DNA from 3 places in the Caproicibacterium argilliputei genome. Region 1 is predicted to be linked to each of the others. Evidence: predicted binding sites of a transcription regulator. Region 1 holds the regulator's gene; each other region holds the start of a gene.
The links. Region 1 encodes HrcA, which represses chaperone genes, less so after heat shock. Its sites were predicted from a motif close to TGTTAGCACTCNNNNNNNNNGAGTGCTAACA; they were not measured.
Positions count from the first base shown of each region.

Region 1 (9,872 bases):
CTGAATGGAACAATCCAGATAGTGCTCCAGTTCTTCCTCATCCTTGCGCTTCTTTTCAAAGTACAGGGTAGCCGCAACAACCGCTGCAGCTACGGCCGCCAGAGCAGAGACAACGGACAACAACACAGTGAACTTACTGCTTTCTTTCAATGCGAGCACCTCCGTTCTAAAGAGCCTTTTTCTTATCATACCCAACTTTGCGCAGAAAGTCAAGCGCGCGGCGGCGGGTAAAGAAAAAGCAGGGCGCTTCGCCCTGCTTTGCACTTTTCGACAAAGAAGTAAAAAACTCAGCCTGCGGCGTTGAGCTTCCGAGCCAGAGAGCTCTTTCTTCTGGCAGCGGCGTTCTTTTTCAGGATACCCTTTGCGGCAGCCTGATCAATCGCCTTAACGGCAACGCGGACAGCTTCTGCCTTATTTGCATCACCGGATTCAATGGCAGTATTCGCCTTTTTGATATCGGTTTTCAGTCCGGAGTTGATGGCTTTGTTCCGTGCGGCTTTGGTAGCAATGACCTTCACGCGCTTCTTAGCGGATTTAATGTTCGGCATGGTCACACCTCCTTTTCAATAGTCGTCACGTACTAATAATACTAGCATTTTCGCAGAATAAATGCAAGGGGTTTGAAAAATTATTTTGGATATACTGTATCTGTACGGGAAAAGGCAGAAAACGCCGGACAAAATCTTTTGTGAAAAGGGGAGATTCCTTGTGGGGTACCGCACAGACTTGGCAATGGAACGCGCGAGCGTAAAAGCGCAGAAAGAAGAAATTCACGGGCTGCAGGTCAGCCGGATGGAGGAAAAGGGCGTACACTATATTACCGTGGAGGCGCCGCAGATTACGGGCACCATTGACGGTGACGGCAAGCTGCGGGCGCTGCTGACACAGGAACTGCAGGAGCTGCTGCCCGCAGAGGGAGAGGTACTGGTGGCGGGGTTGGGCAATCCGCAGGTCACACCGGACGCGCTTGGCCCACTTTGCGCGGACAGGATGCTTGCCACCCGCCACGTGCGCGGCAAACTGGCGGCAGACGTGGGTTTGGGCGGTCTGCGCAGCGTGTCGGTCACCAAGCCGGGGGTTTTGGGCACCACCGGCGTGGAAACGGCGGAACTTCTGCAGGCGCTCATCCGCCAGCTGCACCCGGCGGCGGTGGTGGCGGTGGATGCCATGGCGGCGGGGCGGCTGCACCGGCTGGGAAAAACCGTACAGATTAGCGACGGCGGCATTTCTCCAGGCGCGGGCGTGGGGAATGACCGACCTTCGCTGTGCGAAGAAACGCTGGGCATACCGGTCATCGGTCTGGGGGTGCCGACGGTGGTGGACGCGGCGACGCTGTGCAGTGATTTGTGTTCACAGGAGGTAGAGGGCGCTTCCCGTATGATGGTTACGCCGCGCGAGGTGGACACGCTGGTGGTGCGTGCGGCACATCTGCTGGCACTGGCACTGAATTGTGCGCTGAACCCCAGTCTGGAGCCAGAGGTGTACGAACAGCTGGTGGCGGTATAAAAAACTACTGCCCCTGTGCGAGAACCTTTAACTGCTGCGCCAGTACCTGACCAAACAGGGCGCCGGAGTAGGTGGCTTCGTCTAGGGTGTTGACCTCGGTGCCAAATTCGCACAGAAGCGAGCCGGGCGTGACCTGTTCGTTGTAGCGGGTGGAGCCGAAGTTCAGCGGGCGCATCAGGTGCGGAAACATCTGGGAAGCTCCCTTCTGCAGGCGTACCGCCAGACGCAGGTTTTGCTCCCAGTTCGGAAAGCCGAGGGAGCCGTCGTCGTCGCAACCGGAAATAATCATAATCTGGCAGGCACGCTTGCCGTTTACCAGCACGGTTGGTTTGTAGCGTGTGCCGCTTTTGGAGGTCATGGTGTCACGGTGGATGTCCAAAGTTACCTGAATCGAGGGGTACTTCGCCAGGTTTTTCGCCATGGTTTTGGCACTGCGGGTGTAACTGCCGTTAAAGGCGGGGTAGTCGTGCACGGTGGTGTCGTGCACCACGCCGATACCGGCAGCCTGCAGGCTTTTGGCAATGGCGTTGCCGACGGCGACAACGCTTTTGGTGAGGTCACGCGAGCGGGTGACGCCAGCAAAGGCTTCTGTGGTATGGGTGTGGTAAATCAAAACCATAGGGGTGCCGTCCAGCTTGATGTTGAGCGGCGGCTTTTCCTTTAAAACCGAGGCAACGTCCAGGGTGTGGTTTTTGTTGGCATTCTTTACCCGAATGCCGTCCTGCTCCTCGCCTGTGTCGGAAATATCGGTTTCCAAGATTTGATTGCCGAGGCTTTTGTCCGGCAATTGCTGGGTTGCACCGCTTCCGGTCGGCAGGGAGGAAGTGGCAGCGCTTGCTGCGGGAGAGGAAACTACGGAGGAGGAATCCGATGCGGAGGAGGAACGGGAGACAGGCGCAGCGGAAGACACTGCCGGTTGTTTGGAAGATACAGCGGTGTCTGCTATGCCGTGCTGCAGAGCCTGTACCGCTCCGGTGGGCAGGATAAACCCAGCGGCGGCCAGCGCGCTTTCCTGCGCGGTGATGGATGGAAAGCGCGCAACCACGCAGGCACAGGCGGCAACCGCCATCAGCACAGTGCCCACGGCTTTTATTTTTACGTTCATGACAAAATCCCCCGCTTATTCGGCATTCCTTTTTCGGGAAAGGTACAACGAATACTATGGAAAAATTCTGCCAAATATGAACTGGGGACAAAGTTTTCGCCCCGCGGGGAGGTGCAGCATTGAAAAACAGACGGAAAAGGACGTTTGCCTGCGCGTTTGCGGGTACGCTGCTGGTACTGCTGCTGCTGGCGGGGCTGGGGGGCGCGGATGTCATTTGCAGGCATATGACGTATGCGGATGGCCGCACCCTGTACGAGAGCCGGATTCGGCCGCTGCTTTCGTGGCAAGGTTCCCTTTGTAAATTCACGGATTTATGGTATAATCAATTCGTAGATTTTGTATGCCCAGAAGCACTGGAGGATTGATTGTGACCTGTCAAAAGCAGAGGTGGAAACGCTTATCCCGTTTTGCCGCGGGGCTGTGCTGCGCCGTGGCGGTGTTCTGCGGGGCTGTGCTGCCCGGATTCGCCACTTCGGGCGAAGGCGCTTCTGAGCCCATAAAGGCGCCGATATCTCAGCCGGTGCCCTCCCATGCGCCGGCTTCTAAAGTGGAAGCTTCCAAGCCGGCGGTTTCAAAAGCACCGGTATCCAAACCGGTTTCGTCAAAACCGGTATCATCGCACAGCACGATGTCGCGGGCAGCATCTTCTGCCAGAACCTCCTCACGTGCGGCTTCCTCCCGCAGGGCATCTTCCCGCAGGGCTTCCTCCCGCGCAGCGGTCTCTTCTGGCGCATCGTCGGTTTCGGCGTCCTCTGCAGCTTCCAAGGTTTCTTCCACAAAAGCTTCCTCAGCGGCGAGCACGGCTGCCGGGGGAATCGTGCTGCCGAGTGTTGGCAGTGTATCTGAAGAAAACCTGTTTGCCAATCCGGTGGATTTGACCGGACGGAACACAACCATCAACGGGGTTGGCATTGCGCTGTGGACGGTTGCGGTCAGTGCGGGCGTGGTGGTGTTTTTGGTGGTGTACCGCAACCGCGGCAAGGCCCGCAAAGAAACGGTCGGCCACCAGCGGTACCGCTCAGTGCGACGGGACAAGAAAAAGCGGCTGCTGGGCAATAAATACTATAACGACAGCAAATATAAGGGTGAATAAAAGGCTGCTGCAGAAAATCATCTGCAGCAGCCTTTTTGCAGGGCAAAAATTACTCGTCGAGTTTGAGCACCGCCATGAAGGCGTCCTGCGGCAGTTCGACGGAACCGACCTGGCGCATACGCTTTTTGCCTTCCTTCTGCTTTTCCAGCAGCTTTTTCTTGCGGGAGATGTCGCCGCCATAGCATTTAGCAAGTACGTCCTTGCGAAGCGCCTTAACGGTTTCGCGCGCGATAATGCGGCCGCCGATGCACGCTTGAATCGGCACCTCAAACAGCTGGCGCGGAATTTTGTCTTTCAGTTTTTCTGCCATTTTCCGTGCGCGGGTGTAAGCTTTGTCCGCATGGATGATGAAGCTCAGGGCGTCCACGACTTCGCTGTTGATCATAATGTCCAGTTTTACCAGATTGCTCTTTTCATAGCCTGCAAGTTCATAGTCAAAGCTGGCGTAGCCGCGGGTGCGGCTTTTCAGCGCGTCAAAGAAGTCGTATACGATTTCGTTGAGCGGCAGACGGTAATGAATGTCAACACGGTCGGTGTCGATGTACTGCATATCTTCAAAAACGCCGCGGCGCTCTTGGCACAGTTCCATGATGTTGCCCACGTACTCGCTGGGGGTGTAAATATGCGCGTTGGCGATGGGCTCTTTCGCCTCTGCAATGGTGGAGGGATCCGGATAGTTGGTGGGATTGTCGATTTTCAGCTCGGTGCCGTCCGTCAGGGTAATCTCATACACCACGCTCGGCGCGGTGGTGACCAAGTCCAGGTTATACTCCCGTTCCAGCCGTTCCTGTACGATTTCCATGTGCAGAAGGCCCAGAAATCCGCATCGAAAGCCGAAGCCGAGCGCGGCGCTGGTTTCCGGTTCATAGGAAAGCGCGGCATCGTTGAGCTGCAGCTTTTCGAGGGCATCGCGCAGGTCGGGGTATTTCGCGCCGTCCGCAGGATAAATGCCGCAGAAAACCATCGGCTGTGCGGCGCGGTAGCCGGGCAGCGCTTCGGCCGCAGGGCGGTCTGCCAGCGTGATGGTGTCGCCAACGCGGGCTTCCTTAACCGCTTTGATGGAGGCGGTGATGTAACCGACCTCGCCAGCCTCCAGCGTTCCGGATGGCTCAAACGAGGTGGCGCGCATATAGCCGCACTCCACAACGGTGAAGTTGCAACCGGTGGACATCATGTGGATGGTGTCGCCGGTGTGCACCATGCCCTGCACAATGCGCACGTGCGCGATGACGCCCTTGTAAGCATCGTAATAGGAGTCAAAGATCAGCGCTTGCAGCGGTGCGGTGCTGTCGCCCTGCGGTGGCGGAATCAGGTGGACAATCTGTTCCATCACAGCGGGAATGTTTAAGCCGGTTTTGGCGCTGATGCAAGGGGCATCCTGCGCGGGAATGCCGATGACGTCTTCAATTTCCTTTTTGACGCGGTCGGGGTCGGCGCTGGGCAGGTCAATTTTATTGATGACCGGCACAACTTCCAGCCCGGCATCCGCCGCCAGATAGGTGTTTGCCAGCGTCTGTGCCTCGATGCCCTGACTGGCGTCCACCACCAGCACAGCGCCTTCGCAGGCGGCCAGCGAGCGGCTGACCTCGTAATTAAAGTCAACGTGACCGGGCGTGTCAATTAAATTAAAAACATAGTCCAAGCCGTCCTTTGCGGTATAGACGAGCGTGACCGCGTGTGCTTTAATGGTAATGCCGCGTTCACGCTCCAAATCCATGTCGTCCAGAATCTGATTTTCCATCTCGCGCAGGGGCACGGACTTTGTCTGCTCCAGAATGCGGTCCGCCAGCGTGGACTTGCCGTGGTCAATATGTGCGATGATGCTGAAGTTCCGGATCCGTTCACGTGGAATCTGCAAATTTTGTTTCCCCTTTCTTGTGCGGGTTTCCAGAGAAGAACCGTTTCGATTGCCTTTAGTATACCATAAAGAAAGAAAATGCAAAAGAGAGAAAACGCACAGGCGCGGCGGGTGGGCGCGAATTTTTTTGAAAGCAGGTGTTTATTAGGATGGAACCGGTGGGACTCTATATCCATGTGCCGTTTTGTGACGGAAAATGTCCGTACTGCGACTTTTTCTCGCTGCGCGGCAGCGAGAAAACCATGGATGAATATACAGAATGTATTGTTAGAGAACTAAAAAAATACAAAAAGGAATATCCGGCTTTGCAGGCAGATACCCTGTACTTCGGCGGCGGCACGCCGAGCCTGCTGGGTGCGCGGCGGCTTTGCCGGATTTTGACGGTGGCAAAGGAAGCTTTTGGTTTGGAAAATGCGGAGATTACGCTCGAAGCGAATCCGGACAAATCCTTAAAGGAACTGTTCGGGCAGGTTCGGCAGGCGGGTGTCAACCGCATTTCCCTGGGGCTGCAGAGTGCCGATGAGCGAGAGCTGCACACATTGGGCAGGCAGCATACGGCGCAGCAGGCAGCGCAGGCGGTTGCCGACGCACGCGATGCGGGCATTGCAAAGGTTTCGCTGGACTTAATGCTGGCGGTGCCGGGGCAGACCCGGCAGAGCCTGCGCAACAGCATTCGCTTTTGTCTGGAGGCGGGGGTTACCCATCTGTCCGCATATTTGCTGCGGGTGGAGGAGCGCACGGCATTCTGGCAGCAGCGGCAGACTTTGTGCCTGCCCGACGAGGAAGAGTCCGCCCGGCTGTACGAATCTGCCTGTGCACAGCTGGAGGCCGGTGGTCTGCGGCAGTATGAAATCAGCAATTTTGCAGTTCCGGGGTGCGAAAGCAGGCACAACCTGAAGTACTGGAACCTGCAGCCGTACCTGGGATTCGGTCCGGCTGCACATTCCTATTTTTTGGGACGGCGCTTTTACCGGACGCGCTCCCTGCGCGCGTTTCTGAACGGAGAGGAGCCGCTGCCGGAAACGGACGAGGAGATTCCCGCGGGTTCCTTTACGGAGTATGCCATGCTGCGCCTGCGGCTGACAGAAGGGCTGACGGAAGCAGGCTGCCGTGCTTGCTTTGGCAGCGGGATTCCTGAAGAAGTTCGGCGCGCCGCCCGGCGGTATGAAGCGGCAGGGCTGACACGGACGGGGCCGGCAGGCATTCAGCTTACAACGCAGGGATTTTTGGTCAGCAGCGCGCTGCTGGCGGAACTGCTGTTTAGCGATGGAAACGGGCAGGAACTGGCGTGAAACGTGCCGGAGAAGGCGCAAATTCATAATGTATTTACAATTATCCTATTGACAGCAGGGCAAAGTAATGGTACATTAGTAACTGTAGTTAGCACTCAACTTGATAGAGTGCTAACCGCAAAAGGGAGGCGAGGATATTGGAGCTGACGCCACGCAAGCAGAAGATTCTGCAGGCTGTTATTGAGCTTTACACCGTTTCCGGTGAGCCGGTGGGCAGCAAGGCATTATGCGACTGCCTGGACTTCTCCGTATCCAGTGCCACCGTCCGAAACGAAATGAGCGACCTGGCTGCCATGGGGCTGCTGGACCAGCCGCACACCTCTGCCGGGCGGGTGCCCAGCGAACGCGGCTACCGGCTGTATCTGGATGAGCTGATGATACCGGCGCCGGTTACGCCGGAAGAACGGCACTTTATCGATGCGCTGCTGCTGCCCAGTGCGTATGACCCCGAAAAGCTGCTGGACGGTGTGGCGCGCACACTGGCGGGGCTGACACACATGGCGGCGGTGACCACCACACCGAGTGGCAGCGGCGCCTCTGTGGCGGGCATTCAGTTTGTGCAGACCAGCCGGCGCACCGCGATGGTTATTCTGATGACCAGCTCCGGCACCATGCACAGCCGTGTGTTCCACTGCGACTTTGAGCTGACGCCGGAAATCCTGCGAGTGTTTTTCCGCGTGTTTAACGAAAGTCTGGCAGGGCGTCCGGTGCGCAGCATCACCCCTGCCTGTATTCAGACCATGGGCGCGGGCATGGGGGAAGCGGCGCTGCTGATGAGCAGTGCGCTGATGGCACTGCAGGATGTCGCCCGTGAGGCAATGGGCAGCGATGTGCGCATGGACGGGCAGACCAACCTGCTTTTTTTCCCGGAGTTCAATGCCGAAAACCTGCGCCGCATTATGCGGTACCTTTCCCGCCCGCAGGAGGTTTACCGCCTGCTGGAGCGCGCGGGTACACGGGTTTACATTGGGCAGGAAAGCGGCGTGCCCGCCCTGCGCGATGCGGGGCTGCTTGTTGCGCACTACGCGGTGCGCGGGCAGGACGCCGGTGCCATTGCCGTGCTGGGGCCGATACGGATGGATTACCCGAAGCTCACCGGCAGCCTGGAGTACCTGGCGCGCAGCGTGGGTCGCATGCTGACAGAGTTGATTGACCTGCAGTAGCGGGCGGCGCGAAATGACTTGGTTTATAAGCGATTTTGCTTACGATAGATGACTAGGAAAGGGGTAAACGTGAATTTGAATACCGAAGAAAAGAAAGAAACAGAAAGCACGCAGCAGACGCCCGCAGAAGAAAAGCAGGAACAGGCCGTGCCGGAAACGAAAGAGCCCCAGAACCCGTCCAAAGCGGACAAAAAAGAAAAAAAGGCAAAGAAAAAGACACAGGAAGATGCCCTGAAGGCTGATTTGGAAACCGCCAAAGCTGAGGCAGCCAAACAGAAAGACCTGCTGCTGCGCACCGCGGCGGAGTATGACAACTTCCGCAAGCGGACGGAGCGCGAAAAAAGCGCACTGTATGCGGGTGCAACCGCAGACGCGGTGCAGGAGTTCCTGCCGGTGGCAGACAATCTGGAGCGGGCGCTCAGCCAGCCGGACTGCTCTGTGGAAGACCTGCGCAAGGGCATTGAAATGGTGCAGAAGCAGATGGACGACGCCCTCGAAAAACTCGGCGTCGAGCCAATGGGCAAGGAAGGTGAACCGTTTGACGCGCAGCTGCACAATGCCGTTTCGCACATAGAAAGTGAGGAACTTGGTGAAAATGTAATTGCGCAGGTGTACCAGAAGGGCTACCGGATGGGCAGCAAAGTGGTGCGCCACGCCATGGTGCAGGTCGCCAATTAGCGGCGCTGCCTGAAAATCATCTACAGCCTGCCGCAAGGCAGTTTTCCACATAAATTTTGAATAGTTTATCTGAAAATAAAACGGAGGTAAGAACTATGAGCAAAACTATTGGGATTGACCTTGGCACAACCAACTCCTGCGTGGCGGTCATTGAGGGCGGCGAGCCGGTCGTAATCGCCAATGCAGAGGGCGCACGCACAACACCGTCTGTTGTGGCTTTCAAGAAAGACGGCGAGCGCATTGTCGGTCAGGCCGCAAAACGCCAGGCTATCGCGAACCCGGAACGCACCGTGATTTCCATTAAGCGCGAGATGGGCTCCGACTTCAAAGTGAAGATTGACGACAAGCAGTACACGCCGCAGGAAATCAGCGCTATGATTCTGCAGAAGCTGAAGGCGGACGCAGAGGCATATCTGGGCGAGCCGGTCAGCAGCGCAGTCATTACGGTTCCGGCATACTTTACGGACTCACAGCGCCAGGCGACTAAGGACGCGGGCAAGATTGCGGGGCTTGATGTTAAGCGGATTATCAACGAGCCGACCGCCGCGGCACTTTCTTACGGGATTGACAAGGGCGAAGAGCAGAAGGTTATGGTTTATGACCTTGGCGGCGGCACCTTTGATGTTTCCATCATTGAGATGGGCGACGGCGTGCAGGAAGTTTTGGCAACCGCAGGCAACAACCGCCTGGGCGGCGACGACTTTGACAAGCGCGTTATGGACTGGATGGTCAGCGAGTTTAAAAAGGAAAACGGCATTGACCTTTCCGGCGACAAGATGGCAGTACAGCGCCTGAAGGAAGCGGCGGAAAAGGCGAAAATCGAGCTTTCCGGCATGACCAGCACGCAGATTAACTTGCCGTTTATCACTGCGGACGCGACCGGCCCGAAGCATTTGGACCTGACGCTGACCCGTGCGAAGTTTGACGAGCTGACCGCAGATTTGGTCGAAAAGACCATGGGCCCGGTACAGCAGGCCATGAAGGACGCAGGGCTTTCTTTCAATGAAATCAACAAGGTGCTGATGGTCGGCGGTTCTTCCCGTATTCCGGCTGTGCAGGACGCAGTAAAAAAGGCAACCGGCAAAGATCCGTTTAAGGGTATCAACCCGGACGAATGTGTGGCCATCGGCGCGGCGCTGCAGGCAGGCGTTCTGGGCGGCGAAGTCGAAGGACTGCT
Region 1 covers NZ_CP135996.1:2,781,498-2,791,369, reverse strand. Annotated here, with positions in the region: gene PXC00_RS13485 (hypothetical protein) at 1-150, opposite strand, end outside; gene rpsT (30S ribosomal protein S20) at 288-548, opposite strand; gene gpr (GPR endopeptidase) at 709-1,506, shown strand; gene spoIIP (stage II sporulation protein P) at 1,511-2,611, opposite strand; gene PXC00_RS13465 (hypothetical protein) at 2,731-2,976, shown strand; gene PXC00_RS13460 (hypothetical protein) at 3,125-3,388, opposite strand; gene PXC00_RS13455 (hypothetical protein) at 3,429-3,704, shown strand; gene lepA (translation elongation factor 4) at 3,754-5,562, opposite strand; gene hemW (radical SAM family heme chaperone HemW) at 5,712-6,854, shown strand; gene hrcA (heat-inducible transcriptional repressor HrcA) at 6,992-8,017, shown strand; gene grpE (nucleotide exchange factor GrpE) at 8,087-8,695, shown strand; gene dnaK (molecular chaperone DnaK) at 8,791-9,872, shown strand, end outside.

Region 2 (9,872 bases), 770 kb from region 1:
TGCGTCTGCAATGCGCTCATCGTTTTCCGTAAAGTAGGTGATGGAAGCGTACTGCACATTTCCGGAAGTGTCAAACTTCACGGTGATGCTGTCTTCCTCGCCTGTTCCGACTTTGCGCGTCAGTTCTTTCATCGTTGGCTCGGCGTAATTTGCGCTGTTGTCAACCTGAAAGTCCTGCAGATGCGGAATATTGGTACTGGAAAACAGTTCTTTCACGGAGGTTTCCACTGCTTTGTCTGTCTTTACCGACTGCAGGCGAAACGGCAGTGCATTGCTGTTGTCGGCATTCTGATACAGCACCAAGCGATTCTGCGCGTCCACCGCATAACGGTTACCGGCGTTGTCTGCAGCCGCCTGCCGGATATTCGCACTCTGCGTGAGTCCCGCCTTTGAAACATTCTCGACCGCCACCGGCTTGCCGTTCATCTGAATCTTGACCGCCTGTGCCGGCGTCTGCGCAGCGACTGCCGCCCCACAGCCAACCGCAACGGCAACTGCGGCTGCCAGACAGCCCATCTTCCATTTTTTTATTCAAATTCCTCCTTACTATACTCTCAATCTAACGTTCGCATTTCCCCACTTTAAGCTATGCCCAGCAGGGCTCTCACTTTCATCATATATTGGATAATCTTGTTTATACATTGCATCTGCATAATCACGGCTTTGTTGAATCGTTTTATTTTGGGATATTCCTTGAAAAAACAGACGCATCCAATCATCTCCTCCAACTACAGAATTATTAAATCCTATACTGCACTTAGCTCCCTTAGCATATCCGGCCGAAGCCATGCTGTATCCATTCAAAGATACAGCACTCTCACAAGCAATATATAACAGGAGCTTACTGCGTGATAAAGAAGTAGAATTATAGTTTCCAAATGAAGCATCTTGACTAGCTAAAACTGAACGTGGATAGGAATACAGCCATGTATATGCACCATTTGTTAATTCACAGCGAACAGCTCCGGCCATTCCATGACCATGGATTATATTAATTGAATTATATATATAGCTGGCCGGTTTTTCTATCTCGCCTAGAGCATCATAGCCTAAATTGTTTAAATAAGTATACGCTGAGCTCGCATTGCTCATATCTTTATTTACAGTAGGATATGGTAAATAAAAATATTTTGCGTGATAGTCGCTGCTACTTGAATTTTTAATTTTATTATAGTCTCTTTTTCGCGTTTGTCAACAATTTCCTCTTTCGTTTAAAAAGTCCGGAAAAGGAATCTGCTCCTTTTCCGGACTTCTTTTTTATTTGTCTGTCATCAAGTCACACATCTGATTGCTGAATGCAACCGGATCGTCAATTGAAACACCCTCAATCAGCAGCGCCTGCGTATACAGCAGATTCGCGTACTGCTTGAGTTTGTCCTGATCCAGCTTGTACAATGCTGTCAGCTTCTCAAAAATCGGATGGTTTGCGTTGATTTCAAGCACGCGCTGTGCTTTGACCTGCTCCTCGCCGCCGTTCGGCATGGCATTGAGCACCTTTTCCATTTCAATGGAAAGTGCGCCGTCCGTGGAAAGGCAGACCGGGTGGCTTTTCAGCTTGGTGGAAAGAATCACCTGCTTGACCTGCCCATTCAGAGCATCCTTCATAAAGTTCAGCAGATCCTTGTTTTCTTCCACTTTCTTTTTAGCGGCTTCCTTCTCCTCCTCGGTTTCCAAACCAAGGTCGTCGTCAGAAACGGACTTGAACTCTTTGCTGTCGTACTCCCGCATCACGCGCAGCGCAAATTCATCCACATTATCCGTCAGATACAGGATTTCGTAACCTTTGTCTTTGAGCGCCTCAGTCTGCGGCAGCATATCAATTTTGGAAACCGACTCGCCTGCGGCGTAATAGATAAACTTCTGGTCTTCCTTCATGCCGTCCGTGTACTCTTTGAGAGTAACCAGCTTCTTTTCCTTGCTGGAGTGGAACAGCAGCAAATCCTGCAGCAGATCTTTATGCTGGCCGAATTCGCTGTAAATGCCGTATTTCAGCTGTAAGCCAAACGCATTAAAGAACTTTTCGTAGTTTTCGCGGTCGTTTTTGAGCATGGACTCCAGCTCCGCCTTAATTTTCTTTTCCAGACGGCCGGCAATGATATGCAGCTGGCGGTCATGCTGCAGCATTTCGCGGGAAATATTGAGGCTTAAATCCTGGCTGTCGACTAAGCCGCGCACAAAGCTGAAATAGTCCGGCAAAAGATCGGCACACTTTTCCATAATCAGCACGCCGTTGCTGTAAAGCTGCAAGCCTTTTTCAAAGTCCTTTGTATAATAATCGTAACTTGCGTGTGCAGGAATAAACAGCAGCGCGTTGTAAGTGGAAACCCCCTCGGTGGAACTGTGAATAACCTTGAGCGGATTCTCATAGTCGCCGAATTTGCTCTTGTAGAAATCGTTATACTCGTCCTCTTTGATTTCGTTTTTATTCTTGCGCCACAGGGGAACCATGGAGTTCAGCGTTTCTGTTTCTGTGTACTCCTCATACTCCGGCTTATAGTCGTCCGGCGCATTTTCCGGTTTCGGCTTCTGGCGGCTCTTTTGCATTTCCATACGAATGGGGTAGCGAATGTAGTCGCTGTACTTTTTTACCAGACGCTGAATGGCATACTGATCCAGATAGGAGTCGTAGTTATCATCGTCGGTATTGTCCTTGATGTCCAGCGTAATCTTGGTGCCGTGGCTGCCTTTTTCGCAGGCTTCCACCGTGTAACCCTCAGCGCCGCTGCTCTGCCAGCACCACGCTTCATCGCTGCCGTAAGCTTTGCTTTCCACACTGACGTGCTTTGCCACCATAAACGCCGCATAAAAGCCGACGCCGAACTGCCCGATGATGTCAATATCTTTTTTCTGCTCATTTTCCTGCTTGAAGTTAAGAGAGCCGGACTTCGCGATGGTACCGAGGTTCTTTTCCAGTTCGTCCTTGGTCATGCCGCAGCCGTTATCTTCAATGATGATCTTGCGCGCTTCTTTGTCCAATGTAATTTGAATTGCGAAATCATCGCGGGACAGCCCCGTGTCGTTTTCCTGCAGGGAGCGATAATACAGCTTATCGATTGCATCGCTCGCGTTACTGATCAGCTCACGCATAAAAATTTCCTTATGCGTGTAGATGGAATTGATCATTAAGTCCAAAAGACGTTTTGACTCTGCCTGAAACTGTTTCATTGCAACAACCGCCTCTAATTTTGAAATTTAGCACTCGTTCAATTCAAGTGCTAAATTTATTGTAGCGCATTCGTGCAGAAAATGCAATAAACAAATTGTGAATAGAAGCAGAAACGCACCGGCAGGCAGTTACTCCTTTTCGCCGGTGTCGGCTTCTTCCCGTACAAAGTCGCGGTCCACTGTCACAACCGGATAGTAATTTTCACTGAGCGCCTTCACCCCCTGATGAATCCGCTCGGCGATCTCCTCATCGGACAGGCTGCAGGAAAACGGCGCACACACGTCAAAAATCAGGTTGCTGTGTGTCGGCCCCCAAACCACCCGAAAGTCATGAATGGTTGCCTTCGGCTCCACCGCCTGCACCATCTTCTGCACCTGCAGCTTCAGGTGGTTGGTGCGCGGGTCATCGGTAATGACCGGGTCCATATGAATCACCAGCTGAATACCAAGCTGAGGGCCGACTGTGCGCTCAATGTTGTCAATCAAGTCGTGGCTTACCAGCACATCCTTTCTGGCATCCACTTCACAGTGAACCGAAGCGAACCAACGATCCGGCCCGTAGTTATGCACCGTCAGGTCATGCGCCCCTAAAATTCCGTCATAGGCTTTCACCGCATTGTAGATTTTATCGACCAGTTCCTTGCTGGGAGCCTCCCCCAGCAGGGGATCACTTGTTTCTTTGACCAGCTTAATCCCTGTTAGCAAAACAAGGATGGCAACCGCCAAACCCATAAAGCCATCCAGATTGACACCGGTAAACTTGGTAATCAGGATACCGAGCAGGATTACACCCGTGGCGATCACATCATTGCGACTGTCCGCTGCCGCAGCAAACAGCGTGCCGGACTGAATCCGCCTGCCGATGTTTCGGTAAAACAGGGATTGCCAAAGCTTTGCCAGAATCGAAAGTGCCAAAATCCCCACGGAAAGTGCGCTGAATACCGGAACTACCGGCTGCAGAATCTTGCTGACCGCGTCCTGCGCCAGCTGCAGCCCGACCACCAAAATGACAAAGGAAACCACCAGCCCGCTCAGATATTCAAACCGTTCATGCCCAAACGGATGCTCTTCATCCGCAGGCTTTTCTGAAAGCTTAAAGCCCACCAGCGTTACAATGCTGGAAGCGGAATCAGACAGATTATTCACTGCATCCGCTGTGATAGCCAAACTGCCGGAAAGCGAGCCGGCAGCAAACTTAATCGCTGCCAGCACCAAATTGGTCAGCAGCCCAACGGCGCCGGAAAAGCGACCGTAAGCCGCACGCACTTTTTCATTTTCTGTATGCGCATAATCCCGCACAAACCGGCGGATTAAAAACTCTGTCATAGCTGCCTCCCGTGACTCCGTTCTGCAAATTCCGCGACCTATAAAAAAGTCCTCTCCCACCGGAGAGGATTTCAAAGGGCTACAAGTGCAGTATAGCACGGTTCTATAAAAATAGCAAGCGCAGACAAGCCCGCGCCGGATGACTTTTTTAGTGCGTGGAAAAGAGGTTTCCGCCGTGGCAGTCAATGGCGACAATCAGCGGGAAATCCCGCACGGTCAGGCGTTTCACGGACTCACACCCCAAGTCTGCAAACGCCAGTACTTCCATGCTTTGCACACACTGCGCAGCCAGAGCGCCCGCGCCGCCAATGGCGCACAGATAAACGGCTTGGTTGCGGCAAATGGCATCCACCACTGCCTGGCTGCGCTTTCCTTTGCCGACCATGCATTTCAAACCTGCGTCCAACAAATCCGGTGCATAAGGGTCCATTCTGCCGGAAGTGGTCGGCCCACACGCGCCAATCGGCAGATTCGGCGGCGTTGGGGTCGGCCCGGCGTAATAAATGCTCGCACCCTCCAGCGGAAACGGCAGCGGCTTGCCCGCCTGCATCAGTGCCCGCAGACGCTTGTGTGCCTGGTCGCGCGCCGTGTAAATCACGCCGCTAAGCAAAATCTGCTCGCCTGCGTGCAGCAGCGGCGCCTGCTCTGTCATGCTTTGCGCATCCACCTGTCTGCGATTCAAAAAAACACCCCCACCGAACTTTACATCATCTTTTTCTTTTTCAGGATAAAAGCCGCCACGACCATGCAGATTCCGGAGAGTGCCAGCGGAAACCAGAAAGAAGGCATCGGCATCTTTGTAACGTTCATGCCGTAAAAACCCGAAATCACCGTTGGTATAGAAATAATCAGCGTAATGGACGCCAGCACTTTCATCACAATGTTCAGATTATTGCTGATGACAGATGCAAAAGCATCCATCGTGCCGGACAGAATGTTCAAGTAAATGTTGGACATATCAATGGCCTGCTTGACCTCAATCAGCACATCTTCCAGCAGGTCTTGGTCTTCATCATAAAGCTTGATGGCACGGCCACGCATGATTTTCTCCAGTGTAATCTCATTCTGTTTGAGAGAAGACGAAAAGTACACCAGCGATTTCTCAATATCCAGCAGCTGAATCAGCTCGTTGTTCTTCATAGATTTTCGCAGTTCCTGCTCCACCGCGTCACTCATGCGGTCAATCTGCTTTAAATACATCAGGTACCGCGAAGCGATGCGCAGCATCAGCTGCAGCACAAACCGCGTTTTCAGGTTTGTCTGTACACTGCGTACCGCACCGTCCGCAAATTCATCGAGAACCGGATTTTCCTGTAAACTGACTGTAATCACATTGGTTTCTGTGAAAATAATGCCGATTGGGCGAGTGGAGTAAAACAAACGGCCGCTTTCCTGCTTTTCCACAACAGGAATATCCACAATGACCAAGGTGCTGTTGTCTTCCTGGTCAATACGCGGACTTTCCTCTTCATCCAATGCAGCACGAAGGAAGTCCGGTTCTACGCCGAAGTCTTCAATCAGTCCGGAAATTTCACTGTCATTTGGCGCAATGCAGTTAATCCAACAGCCCGGCTCGCTGGCTGCCAGTTCCCGCATGACTCCGCCGACTGTTTTGTAATAAGACAGCATTGGTATCATCTCCTATTCCATTTTTGCCTGCCCCACGGGGCCGCGGTTTGTCACTATAAGGGTCCGGATTCACAATGCCACCTCCTGCAAAACAATTTCGGCTTTCTGCCGTATCCTATTATAACAACTGCAAAATACGATTTCAAGCGAAAACCGTATATTTTGCGCAATCTTTTTCGATGTTTGCCTGTATTCGCCTATTTTAAGCAAAAACAGCTGAATTTGAACGATTTTTCGGCTAAAATCTTTCTTTGCCGGTGAAAATCCGCCATCACGCCACAGTCGTATTTCCACACCGAAAGCGGTGGGCTTTACAGCAAAAAAGGGCTGAAACCCGAAGCGTTCTCACGCAGGTTTCAGCCCTTTACAGCTGTATCTATTTATTGCGGTTAAATATGGACATAATATCCACAAATGTATCGTCATCATCGTCGTCCGCAGCGGCAGCAGCCGGTGCTTCCGGCTCATTGACCGGTGCAGCGGGTGCCGGACTTGCCGCAGCACTCTTACGGGTGCTACCCGCTGCCGGCTTACTGCCAAATGTACCACTCAGCACATTACCGCTGTCCAGATTGCCTGCAGCATCGGCTGTGCCCGGCTTAGAACCATCATGCGTTGCAAAGCCGGTTGCAATCACAGTTACACTCATCTCATCGTCCATGTTCTCATCAAACGCGGCGCCCCAGATGATATTAGCATCTTCGCTTGCCTGCTCGCTGATCATGGTGGATGCTGTTTCAATTTCATCCAAACCGATATCCGGCGAGGAAGTGATATTGATAATGACACCCTTCGCACCGCTGATGCTGGTTTCTAACAGGGGGCTGGAAATCGCCATGTTCGCGGCGGCCTCCGCTTTATCTTTGCCAGAAGCGCGACCCACGCCCATGTGCGCGTAACCAGCATCTTTCATAACTGCGGTCACATCCGCAAAGTCCAGATTGACCAAGCCCGGCAGCTTAATTAAGTCGGAAATGCTCTGCACGCCCTGCCGCAGCACATCATCTGCAACAGAGAAAGCGTTCAGCAGCGTAATGCGCTGCTCGGAAACCAGCTTCAGGCGCTCATTTGGAATCACAACCAGCGAGTCAACGTGCTCCCGCAGCTGTGCAATGCCGCTCTCCGCCTGCTCCATGCGGCGGCGTCCCTCAAAGCCAAACGGTTTTGTCACAATGCCGACTGTCAGGATGCCGAGGTCGCGGGCAATCTCCGCAACCACCGGGGCGGCGCCGGTGCCGGTGCCGCCGCCCATGCCGGCGGTGATAAAGACCATGTCGCTGCCGCGCACAGCTTCGGTGATGGCCTCGCGGCTTTCATCGGCTGCCTTGCCGCCCATTTCCGGTTTGCTGCCGGCGCCCTTGCCGTGTGTCACCTTTTCGCCGATCTGAATTTTCTGGGTTGCTTTCGAGCGGTACAGCGCCTGTTTATCCGTGTTGACACTGATAAACTCAACCCCCTGCACCCCCATTGTAACCATGCGGTCGATCGCATTGCCGCCGCCGCCGCCAACGCCGATTACTTTTATTTGAACAATGTTCTCGAAGTCGTTGTCAATTTCGAAAGGCATTTGCCGTTTCCTCCTTATTTATACATCCTGCAGCGAAGGCCGCACGAGTTCTCGCAATGATTGGATTTATTCTATAGAATCCTATCATTAATTTAACACGTTTCGCGTGTGATTTCAATCTTTTTTTTGCTTTCCTGTTCTTTTCTCACATCCACACAGCCGGAAGAACTGGAAAACGCCCTGCAAAGGGATTATTCTCCCCCATCCTCTGTCTGGCCGCCCTGGTCCGTATCCTCTCCGGTGTCCTCCTCTGCAGTGTCTTCCGTTTGGTTTTCCGCCTGTGAAATACTGGAACTGCCCTCCGACTGTTTGGAGGAGGCGGTGGAGCTTGCTGCTGCGGATGCTGCAGAAGAAGCCGGCGTAAACCAGGTAATGGACTTTTCCTTACTGACGGTCGACACGTCAAACGTTCCCTGCTCATCGGAAAGATGCTGCTCAATCGTTGCTTTCGCAAACCGGAATTTCTTTTCCAGATAGGTCGCGTTTCCCAAAACAATGGTCAGCGTTTTTCCGGCCTTGGTTTTGCAGGTCACGCGCAACTGGTACTCGCTAGACACATCAATTCCGCGGACACCGGTAAATCCGGTGTCCTGCACTGCCTGCGCAATTTGCCCGAACAAGCTGCTCTTCTGCTTATTTTTATAAGTAACCGAATGACCGACAGCGGCGTTTTGAATGTCCAACCCCTTGACAATCGGGCTGTCGGCGGGCGCGGCAGCGGTAATCTCCAACACCTTTCCGGAGGCATCCAGGTACACATACTTTCCGTTCCACACTGCCGCACCAGCTACCGCGGACTCCTGCACCTGAATCACGATTTTAGCAGGCAAGCGCCGGCTAACCGTCACTTTCCCAAGGTAAGGGCAGGCTTGCTTCACTTTGTCGGCAGCATCGCCGACATCCGCAAGAAACAGATTTTCCCCCGTAGAAATGCCGCAAGCCGCGGTGATCTGCTCCTGTGGATACCGGCTTTTTCCCTCCACCTCCACTGCCTGAATTTTAAACAGCACCGTCAGGCAGAGCACCACTGCCGTTGCCACCACCACTAGGAACACTGCCGCATAAAACAGCAGCTGCATCCGCTTTCGGCGGCGCTGCCGGGTGTAGGCACGCTGGCGCTGACCTGCAGAAGTTCGCCGGGGTGCCTGCCGTCCTTGCTTTTCTTCATTCCGTCTCATGTTTTGTTTAATCCTCCGTATCAGGAATCCTTTCCACATCTGCGCCCAGCGCGCGCAGCGACTGCTCAATCCGCTCGTAGCCGCGGTCGATGTGGTGCACACCGCTGACTAAGGTCTGCCCCTGCGCTGTCAGACCGGCAATCACCAGCGCCGCACCGCCGCGCAGATCCGCTGCCTCCACCGGCGCGCCGGAAAGCCCGGGCACCCCTTCGACCACCGCCACACGCCCATCAACACGGATGTTTGCGCCCATGCGCAACAGCTCCCCGACATGCTTATACCGTTCCTCAAAGATATTTTCTACAAAAATACTGGTGCCCCGCGCCACGGTTGTCATTGCCATAATCGGTGCCTGCGCGTCCGTCGGAAAACCGGGATACGGCATGGTGCGCACGCTGTGCACCCGGCTAAGCCTCTTTGGCGGCACAATCGTCAGGTCTGCGCCTTTCGCGTAAATCCGGCAACCGGCCTCCTCAAAAACCGGCAGCACCGGCAGCAGGTGCCGCGGAACCAATCCTCGCAGTGTCAGCCTGCTGCCGGTGGCGGCTGCCGCCGCCAAGTAGGTCGCCGCTGCAATTCGGTCGGGAATCACACGGTAGGTGCAGCCGCTGAGCTTTTCGACACCATCAATGCGCACCGTGCCGCTGCCCGCACCGATAATCTTAGCCCCACAGGCATTTAAGAAACCTGCCAAATCTTCAATCTCCGGTTCACGGGCGGCATTTTCCAGCAACGTGGTGCCCTTGGCAACGGAAGCGGCAATGAGTATGTTTTCCGTTGCACCGACACTGGGAAATGCCAATGTAATTTCCGCACCCTGCAGACCATTCGGTGCGGTGCAGACAAGCCTGCCGTGGTCCTCTTGAATCTGAACACCCAGCCGGCGCAGCGCCTGCAGGTGCAGGTCAATCGGACGCGGGCCAAGCTCGCACCCACCCGGAAAACTGAGCGACGCCTCTCCGGTGCGCCCAATGATGGCACCGAGAAAAATAATCGACGACCGCATT
Region 2 covers NZ_CP135996.1:2,012,826-2,022,697, forward strand. Annotated here, with positions in the region: gene PXC00_RS09775 (hypothetical protein) at 1-516, opposite strand, end outside; gene PXC00_RS09780 (hypothetical protein) at 547-1,092, opposite strand; gene htpG (molecular chaperone HtpG) at 1,258-3,165, opposite strand; gene PXC00_RS09790 (cation diffusion facilitator family transporter) at 3,295-4,491, opposite strand; gene PXC00_RS09795 (FumA C-terminus/TtdB family hydratase beta subunit) at 4,640-5,173, opposite strand; gene PXC00_RS09800 (magnesium transporter CorA family protein) at 5,194-6,120, opposite strand; gene ftsZ (cell division protein FtsZ) at 6,497-7,687, opposite strand; gene PXC00_RS09810 (cell division protein FtsQ/DivIB) at 7,879-8,865, opposite strand; gene murA (UDP-N-acetylglucosamine 1-carboxyvinyltransferase) at 8,873-9,872, opposite strand, start outside.
Region 2: htpG (molecular chaperone HtpG) is a predicted target of HrcA. The motif match lies at 3,191-3,221, and genes of this name have one in related genera.

Region 3 (9,872 bases), 750 kb from region 1:
GACTTGAGCCAGTGCCCTCCTGTTTTCAGCGCTTATTTGCTGCTGGCGCTGCTTCCGTTTGTCTTCATGATCGTTTCGCGGGCAGTCTGCTGATCCTTTGCATCCTTCATATCCACCGCCAAAACCTGGTCGTAACCCAAGCCCTTCACTGTGGTCTGCATATCCTTCAGAAGACTGTTAAATTCATTTTCATCCTTTGCGAAAATCATTTTCCAGGAATCTGCAACAATAACCTGCTTGCACTGATTGCGCAGCGTTGCGATGTCGGAACTGACCTCCGGCGCAGCGTAACCGCTGCCGGGCGCTACCATCAGCATATCATGTTTTTTGAGATAGTCAATCGTTGTTTTTGTGCCCATCTTTTTCTGCCAATCGGTGTCCAGTGCCGTTGTGTTTTCGCTCAGCACGCTGTCCCACATGGTGTAAGAATAGGTAGACTTGGTTTCGGGGTCGATGTCGACCGGCGTAACGGTGTTAAAGTTCAGCTGCGAAACGCCGTCTTTCCAGCTGCCGCCGCCATACGACGCCGGAAGTGTTGCGTCGCCGCCAAGCTGCGCTTTCTTGCCGAACTCCGTCAAAGCCGGCTTTCCGTCCTTCATTTCCCAGGTCAAGCCCTTCGGGCCGGCGCCCATGGTATCCTCAATGCCTTCCGGCGAGTAGAGCCAGTCGATAAAGTCTGCCAGACGCTGCGGATCCTCCGCCTTGCTGCCGATGGAAATGCAGTTGGAGGGATTGCCGTTCGGCACACAGCCGTAGGAGAAAATTTTCATGTCGTCAATCGGTGCCAGCATGAAGCCTTTGCCAGCCTGCTTATGTTCGGTTGTGTTGTAAGCGGCCTGCCCCAGCCACGGCCACGGCGAGTACAGAACCTGACCGTCCTTGTACTTACTGTTAAGCGTATCGTAGTTCTGTGAAGTGGACTCTGGGTCTACCAAACCCATCTGGTTCGCCTTAAAGAACAGCTTGAGCACCTTGTTGTAAATCGAATTGCTGTCGACGATGCTCTGGTAATCGCTGCCGTCTGCTTTGGCAAGCACAAAGCCCATCTCATCGTAGCCATACAGGCAGGTAGGCTGCTTGGCATTGTTCATCATGTTGTCGTCCCAGTCTTTAAAGAGGGAGACAGCGTAGGTCTTTTTGCCGGAGTCGCTCTTCGGCACAGCATCCTGCATCTTTTTCCAGACTGTGAGCAGGTCATCCATGCTCTTCATTTCCGGATAACCGGCTTTTTTGTAAGCATCCCAGCGGACATACGGGCCGAAGGTCGGGTCCAAGCCTTCACTAGGGGTGTCTGCAGTCTGGCTGGAAATCTGGCTGGGGATTGCCCACATTCCTGTTTTTGACGCCAGCTTGTTGGTTTCTGTGATGGCGCTGCTGTAATTAGAAATGTTCTTTTCATTCTTCATCAAGTCGGTCATGTCTGCCAGAAGACCCGCCTTAACCATCGTCGAAAGCCGTCCGTTGTTGGCACCGGTCAGGATTAAGTCGCCCAAGTCGCCTGCGGCGGAGCGTGTCTGAAACAGGGTGTCGCCGCCGCCTGCCACGTTCGGCGCGATGATGTTCAGCTCCATGTTAAACTTATCCTTTACAATTTTTGCAAACCAGCCGGACTGCTTGCCCTGATAGTTTGCCTGGCTGTCAAAGACATCCACGGTAATAAACTTTTTGTACTTGGAACTGCCCGTGCCGGTATCGGAAGCGGCGGTGCTCCCCGCAGCGCTGCCGGCAGAAACGGACGACGAGCCGCTCCCCCCGCTGCAGGCTGTGCTGCTGACCAACATTGCTGCACAGAGCAGTGCAGCGGCTACTCTTTTTGTCACTCTCATTGTTGCAATCCTCCCATTTGTATGCATTGATACCTATTATAAAACAGGCTTCTTTTTGCCTGCTTCAGACAACTGTTTTGCGGGCACGCACCCGCTGACTCTTACCCTTTGACCGAACCAATCATAATGCCTTTGACAAAATACCGCTGGAACATCGGGTAAATAAACAGAATCGGCAGCACCACAATGACCGACACTGTCATACGGATAGAAGTCGGCGTCTGCTGGGTGGCGAGCGCCGCCATATCCATGCCGGCGGTGCCGTTGTTTTTCACCAGCATCGCCAGTGAATTCGCCTGATTGATGTACTGGTACAGCAGGTACTGCAGCGAGTACAGCTTGGTGTCCGTCACATAAATCAAAGTATCCTGAAAGGAGTTCCACTGACCGACTGCCGCAAAAATCGCCACCGTTGCCAAAATCGGCGTACAGGTTGGCAGAATAACTTTCCAGAATACCGTCAAAATGCCCGCGCCGTCGATTTCGGCGGCCTCCTGCAGGGCGCTTGGAATGGACTCCACATAGGTTTTCACCAGGATGATGTTAAATGGCTGCACAATTGCCGGCAGAATGTAAACCCAAAAGGTATTGGTCAGGTGCAGATTTTTCATGGTGATAAACATCGGAATCAGGCCGGCGTTAAAGTACATGGTGATAACCAAAAACCGGTACCAGAATTTGCGCCCCCACATCCGCCGCTGGGTGAACATAAAACCCAGAAACGCGGACGCCATCACGGTGCAGACCGTGCCGATAACGGTACGGGCGATGGTCACGGTTGCCGCCAACGGCAGCCCCTCCAGCTGCAGCACCTGCACATAGTTTTGAAAATGAATTTGCTGCGGCAGAAAGTTGATTGCGCCGTTTGCGCTCAAGCCGTTCGCGCTGATGGTGTTGATAATCAAATAGTAAAACGGATATGCGCAGATCAGCGCCATGACGGCAAAGAACAGGTAGTTGCACAGATTAAAAATCACCGCGCCCTTCGTTAGGGGCTGCTTCTTTTTTTTAATAGATACCACAGGTTTTTCCTCCTTTTTCCGAGTCAGATAATTGACTCGCCGCGTGTCTTTTTCGAGGTGTAGTTTACAAGCACCAGCAGCACCACACTGACAACACTCTTCATCATGCTGATTGCCGTTGCCAGCGACAGGCTGTTGCCGGTCATACCGATGTTGTAAACATAAAGATCCAAAACCTGGATGTGCGTTTTATTGAATGCGTTCTGGAAAACGAAGTACTGATCCATGCCGTTGTTGAGGAAATTCGCAACGGAGAGCATCAGCAGGACAAAGAAAGTTGGCATCAGTGCCGGAATGGTGATGTGCCGCATCAGCTGCGCCCGGTTTGCGCCGTCCACCCGCGCGGCTTCATACAGCGACAGGTCAATGCTGCTGATAGAGGCTAAGTACAGAATGGCGTTCCAGCCCAAGCTCTTCCATGTGTTCCAGAACAGCATCCACAGCCAGGTGTGCGCGTCACTGTCCAAAAACTTAACCGGGTCGTGGAGAATCCCCATATTCTGCAGGACAGTGTTGACCATGCCGGTGTTTGAAAACAGGCTGAATGCAACGGAAAACACCAGCACCCAGCTGATGAAGTTTGGCAGTGTTGTCAGCGTCTGCACCACATTGCGAAACGGCTTGTTCTTAATCTCATTAAGAAACACCGCAAACAGCAGCGGCAGAATGGAAGTGGCAATTCCCAGCAGACTCATGGCAAAGGTGTTTTCCATGACCTGAAGCAGCTGTTTGACCTGCGTGGAATTGGCAAACAGCATGGTGAACCACTTGGTTCCCACAAAGTCGCACTCTGAAAGCGGCAACGGCGGTTTGTAGTCATAAAAGGCATAAACCCAGCCGTACAGTGGAAAATACGAAAACAGAAATACCAGAACCAAAAAAGGCAGCACATAGAAGAACATTCTCTTACTTTGGCGGCCGCTCTTTTTCTTCTTTGTTGCTCCACTCTTTACGGGAACAGCCCCTTTGACCATTATGACCCCTCCTGAACCACATTTCCTTAATCTTTTGTACATATTTATCATAGCATTGCTTTCTCTGCGCGCATACTGCCAAGATTCCATCTTTATACCGTACAGTTTTTGATGTTTCTGTGAAAATGCATGGCAATGTGGAATTTTTGCTGTAGAAGAGGTGCAAGTTAGACAGGAATCCTCCTCCGCAGAAAAAAGGACGGCGCCGCCGCAGGGATTTCTGTCCCCGCGGCGGCGCCGCCTTTAAAGTCCGCTAGCTTGCAGCGGTCGGTTTTTTATTGAATCGGAATCTGCTTTGGCAGCTGCTTTGCTTCCTCTTTCTTCGGCAGATCCATAGTCAAAATGCCATTTTCAAAGCTTGCACTAATTTTCGCCGTGTCAATACCGGAGACATCAAACGACCGGCTCATACCGCTCATGCGGCGCTCGCGGCGAATGTAATTGCCCGCCTTGTCTTTCTGCTCATTTTCGTCCTTGTGCTGTGCAGCCAGCGTCAGGCAATCATTTTCCACATTGATGGCAATTTCTTCTTTTTGGAAACCCGGCAGCTCCGCCTCCAAAACATACTTGCTGCCCTCGTCGCGAATATCCGTGCGGCAGGGGGAGAAGTTATTTTCGACGGAATTGAAGAAATCATCATCGAAATGGTTGAAAAAGTCAAACAGGCCAGCGTTGCGATGCTCAAAAGGAATCAAGTCAAACATGATGAAAACCTCCATTTTTTCTGCCTGCCCGTTTAGGGCGGTGTAAGAATTTTTTTGATGTTGTCTTTGGGATCTTTCCCTTTGACAATTCTTATCATACCCACCGACTGTTAACAAACAGCAGAAATTACATGAACATTTCGTAAACATTAGCACTCTTCTAGCATGAGTGCTAATGTACCTGTTAGAATTTTGCCTGCTCCGCCCTTTCTATCATTTTTCCGCTTACCTGTTTTAAAGAGTCAAATCTGCGCGCTCTGCTGTCCGGCAGTCGGCAAAGTACGCTTCCTCCAGCGGAATCCAGTGCGTTTCAAAAAGCGCGGCGGCTTGTGCGCCGTTTCGCCTGCAAATGCGCTCCAATTGCTCCTGTGGATTCACGGTGGAAAAGACAGCGGTGTCCCAGTAACGTCCAAACTTGGGGTGCATACTGTACGAGCCCTCCACAATACGCCATCTGCCGACCGGCACCTCCCGCTGCCCGGCAAAGTCCATGCTGCCGCAGTCAAACTTTCGGTAAGAAAACGCATTCGCATCGCGCAGGTACGGCAAGATTTCCTGTATAAAACGTTCGTAGTGCACATTCCCGCCGGGTACCGACAAACGTGCAGTTGTACGCAGGCTTTGTGGCAAAAAGAAATCATCCATGTGCGCCACGCCGGCCTGCAGCACCACTGCAAGCTGCGCCGCCATCGTGCTTTTTCCGGAGGCCGTGCGGCCGTCCATCGCCAAAACCGAAACCGGCTTTTCCGGCAAAGCCGCCAGCCGCTGCAGCAGTGGAAACAGCCGGACCGCCCATGCGGGCGCCAGCCGGTAAGCCGGTGCTTCTGCCTGCCGATACGGTTCGCTGTGGTGAACTGGCCCGCGCCCCGTGCCGTCAAACTGCCGCAGCTGTGCTTCCCAGGCCGCTTCGGTCACCGGCAATTTGCCCGCCTGTGCAAGTTCCCGCACCTGCCCGCAGTACAGTAAGAACCGTGCCCGCGCACCCCCATCCGCCTCCTCTGTCAAGCCGCACAGGCGAAACAGCCACGCCGGCGGCAGTTTGCACCGCTTCCAGGCGGAAAGGTTCACACGGCACAGTGCCGGTGAAATCGGCTCCGACAGCGCCTGTGCATCCGCCGGCGTCGCCGCAAATTCTTCGTAAAACCACTTTTCGCCCTGCGGCAGTTGCTGCCGCAGATGCGCTGCACCGAACGCCGCCTGGTAACACAGTTTTAAGACATCCTGCGCCTGCAGGGACGGATGCTTTTCCGCCTGCCGCAGCAGGCACTGTGCAAACTCCATGTTCGCTTTCCTCCATTCTGCCGCACGCTTTGCACTGCTCAGGCTTTACCGATGTTCTGCCGCTTTGCGTAGCGCGGCGGAATCAATGCGGACTTTTCCAGTGCCGTGTACAGCACCGGCAGCAGAATCAGCTGCAGAATCATGCCCGGCAGACTGACCACAAAGTAGGCGGCTGCCCACGCGGACAGGGAGTAGCTGCCCGCCGCGAAAAACAGTGCCTTCGCCGCACCGGCAAGCAGGCGGCCGCCCACCATCGCCCCCAGCAGGCTGATGTATAAATCCGCTGTCCGTTTTCCGGTGTGCACCCACTGCATCAGCAAACCGGATAAAACGCCATAAGCGGCCAGCTCTACCAGCATTGCCGGCAAATATGCTGCCGGCGGCATCTGCGTCAGCAGGCTGGAGAGCAGCGGCCCCGCAACCCCGCACAACAAGCCAAACGGCCAGCCGCAGACCAACCCGCACAGCAGCACCGGCAGGTGCATGGGGCTGTAAATGGTACCGCCGTCCGGCACAGCGTGAAACGCCAGTGGCAGAACGACGCACAGCGCAATGCAAAGCGCCGTCAAAATTGATTTTTTAACCGATGACAGTTGTTTCATAAAAACCCTCTCTTTATTTGATAAAATACCCTGCAAAAATCTGCACTGCAAGGACAGACAAACAGAAACCCAGCGCCGCGCCGTCCATCGCCCGCAGCTGGGAAAGGGTACGGTGTGTCCGACCGGCGGCGCCGCGGTAAGCACGCGCCTCCATGGCGGTTGAAAGTGCGTCAGCCCGCCGAAATGCCGACAGAAACACCGGCACAACCAGCGGCAAAACGCCGGTGGCTTTGCCCCAAACACCACGCCCGGAAAACCGTGCGCCGCGCGCAAGCTGTGCCCGGCGGATTTTTTCCGTTTCCGTAAGCAAATCCGGCAGAAAGCGAAACGAAATGCCCAGAATCATGGCTATTTCCTCCACTGGCACACGCAGCAGTTTCAGCGGTTTCAAAAAGCTTTCCAGTGCCTCGGTAACCTGTACCGGCGGTGTTGTATAAAGCAGCACCGCACTGAGCGCCAGCAGGAACGCCATATTGGCAGCAGCCCGTATGCCCTGCAGGATTCCCGCCACGCTCAATCGAAAAATCCACCAGGACCAGAAAGCTTCTCCGCTTTTGGAAAACAGTGCGTTCATGCTGAAAATCACCAGAAAAAACGGCCACATCCCCCGGAAGGATACCACAAGGCTTTTTGCCGGCAGCCGCGCCGCCAGAACTGCCGCCGCAGTTACAGCCGCCGCCCAAATATACCCGAATCCGTCTGCCGCTAGCAGAACCACCGCCAAAAGCAGCAGAAAGCCGAGCAATTTTGCGCGTGCGTCCATTCGGTGCACAAACGAATCGCTGGGTACATACTGCCCCAGCAGAAGATTTTCCACCAAGTGCCCTCCTCCCTGTCAAAAGACTGTTTCGGCGCTGTCTGCCAATAAAAAATGCCGCGAAAGGCAGGCCCTCCTTCTGGAGAGCCGTTCCTTCGTGGCAATGGATTATGCTCTTTCCCATCAGCTAACCGCCAAAAGCCGCTTCTGCGGCACGCCGCACCTTCCCGGTACGGCGCAAGCGGTCAGCCTGCTTCAATCAGCGCAACTGCGTCCTGCACATACTCGCTCAGCGGTCGTCCCCGGTCACCGGCAACGTAATTATTGCACCGGCTGACCGGAATCAGCACACGCTTTGCGGGACTGCGCCCCACGGCGGCCGCCATGGCGGCGGTCACTTCGCCCAGCATAGAGTCCGCAACCACGATGCTGAGCGGCCCAACAATGACATCTGCCGTGCGGCTGTTGACAAAAACCGCATTTTCGCCGGTGGCGGCATTGTCCGCGCCTGCTTTCAGCATGGCGGCGGTTGCCGCGCTGTTGGTGCCGACCGCCGTCACCTGCGCCTGCGGCAGTCTGCCCTTGAGCGCCGCCACTAGTTCGCGGCCGATACCGCCGCCCTGCCCGTCAATAACCAGAACCTGCACGCCTTCTTCGCCCGCTTTCCGTTTGTTTCTGCCGTTTTATTTTACCATAAAGAACTGCGCGGCGCTACTAAAAATGATTGGATTTCCGCCGCAAACACAGAAAAAATGCGTACCGCACACGGTTTTCAGCCGCTGCGGCACACATTTTCGTGGGGTTATTCAAACAGAGCAAACGCTCCTGTTGTAAGCGAGGTCAGAACAAATCACCGCTGTCCTCATCCGGTTTTGCATTCCAGACCTCCTGCGGCAAGGGCTTTTTGAGCACCGCCAGCAGCAGGCAGCCAACCACTGTGCCGATTGCCAACGCCACAAAGTAACCAAACGGATTGCTGATGGTCGGCAGAACGAAAATTCCACCGTGCGGTGCACGCAGCTGGCACCCAAACAGCATGGAAAGCGCGCCGCTGACTGCAGAGCCGGCCGCCATGGAGGGCAGCACGTGCAGCGGGTCAGACGCCGCGTAAGGAATCGCGCCCTCGGTGATGAAGGAAAGACCCAGTACATAGTTGACAATGCCGGACTGGCGCTCTTTCGGCGTAAAGCGGTTTTTAAACAGCGAGGTGCACAAGGCAATCGCCAGCGGCGGCACCATGCCGCCAATCATGCAGGAAGCCATGATACGGAAGCCCATGCCATCCGCACCGGGGGAGGCAAGCTGCGCTGTAGCAAACAGATAGGATGCCTTGTTGATTGGGCCGCCCATATCAATCGCCATCATGCCGCTGACCACCATACCCAGAAGCGCCGCCGCGCTGCCGTGCAGGCTGGTGAGTGCCGCAGTGATTCCCTGGTTAATGAGAATCATCAGCGGATTCACCACTGCCATGACAATGCCAATCATAAAGATGCCCAGCAGCGGATACAGCAGCACCGGTTTAATACCGTCCAAAGATTTCGGCAGGCCGCTGAACAGTTTTTTCATGAACTTGACCAGATACCCCGCAATGAAGCCCGCAAGCAGCGCGCCCAGAAAACCCGCGCTGATTTTTCCGCCCGCCGGGTCTGCAAACGTACTACCGTTCATGGCGATAATGCCACCCACCATGCCGATGGCAAGACCGGGACGGTCCGCAATCGCCATAGCGATAAAACCGGCTAAAATCGGCAGCATCATGTTAAATGCAAAGCCACCGATGGTCTTTAAAAACTTTGCCGCTGCGGTGGTGGTACCGAAATTGGGGCCGCCGGTAATGCCGTTGGCTGAATCAATCAGGAACGCCAGCGCAATCAGAATGCCGCCGCCTGTTACGAACGGAAGCATATGGGAAACGCCATTCATCAGCTGCTTGTAAATCTTATGTCCGGTGCTTTCTTCCCCAACAGAGGCAGCCGCCTTGGCACCAGTGTGATGATAAACCGGTGCTTTGCCGTCCAGAACGGTTTGAATCAGCGACTCGCCCTTATTGATACCCGCGCTGACGCTAGCAAGCAGCACCGGCTTGCCGTCAAAGCGGCTCATTTCCACATCTTTGTCTGCCGCGACAATAATGCCTTTGCACGCGGCGATTTCTTCGGGTGTCAGCGCGTGCTGCACACCGTCTGCGCCGTCAGTTTCCGCCTTCAGCGAAACGCCCATTTTTTTCGCTTTCTGTATCAGGTTTTCTGCCGCCATAAAGGTATGTGCAATGCCGGTCGGGCACGCAGTGACCGCCAGAACCTGATAGGCAGTTTTCTCTGCCGCAGAGGGCTGCGCTGCCACAGCCGCTTTTTCCGCTGCCTGCTCCGGGAACTTTTCCGCCTCTTTCTGTGCAATCAGTTTGCGAAACGCTTCCTTGTCCTTTGCCTGCATTAGCTGTTCCTTAAAGCCAGGCACCATCAGCAGCACCGCCAGGCGCTGCAGAGCCTGCAGGTGCAGGTCGCTGCCCGAAGCCGGTGCGGCAATCATGAACAGCAGGTCGGAGGGTTTGTGGTCTGCCGCACCATACTCCACGCCAGCCGGTACGGTCATGGCGGCAATGCCCGCCTTTTTCACCGCGGCGACCTTCGCGTGCGGAATGGCGATTCCACCGCCCACCGCTGTGGAACTTTTCTGTTCCCGCTCCAGAATGCCCGCTTTAAA
Region 3 covers NZ_CP135996.1:627,248-637,119, reverse strand. Annotated here, with positions in the region: gene PXC00_RS02975 (type 2 periplasmic-binding domain-containing protein) at 33-1,826, opposite strand; gene PXC00_RS02970 (carbohydrate ABC transporter permease) at 1,928-2,848, opposite strand; gene PXC00_RS02965 (ABC transporter permease subunit) at 2,872-3,822, opposite strand; gene PXC00_RS02960 (Hsp20/alpha crystallin family protein) at 4,098-4,526, opposite strand; gene PXC00_RS02955 (nucleoside/nucleotide kinase family protein) at 4,761-5,807, opposite strand; gene PXC00_RS02950 (ECF transporter S component) at 5,846-6,409, opposite strand; gene PXC00_RS02945 (energy-coupling factor transporter transmembrane component T family protein) at 6,423-7,226, opposite strand; gene PXC00_RS02940 (DUF3842 family protein) at 7,412-7,813, opposite strand; gene PXC00_RS02935 (PTS fructose transporter subunit IIABC) at 8,007-9,872, opposite strand, start outside.
Region 3: PXC00_RS02960 (Hsp20/alpha crystallin family protein) is a predicted target of HrcA. The motif match lies at 4,674-4,704, and genes of this name have one in related genera.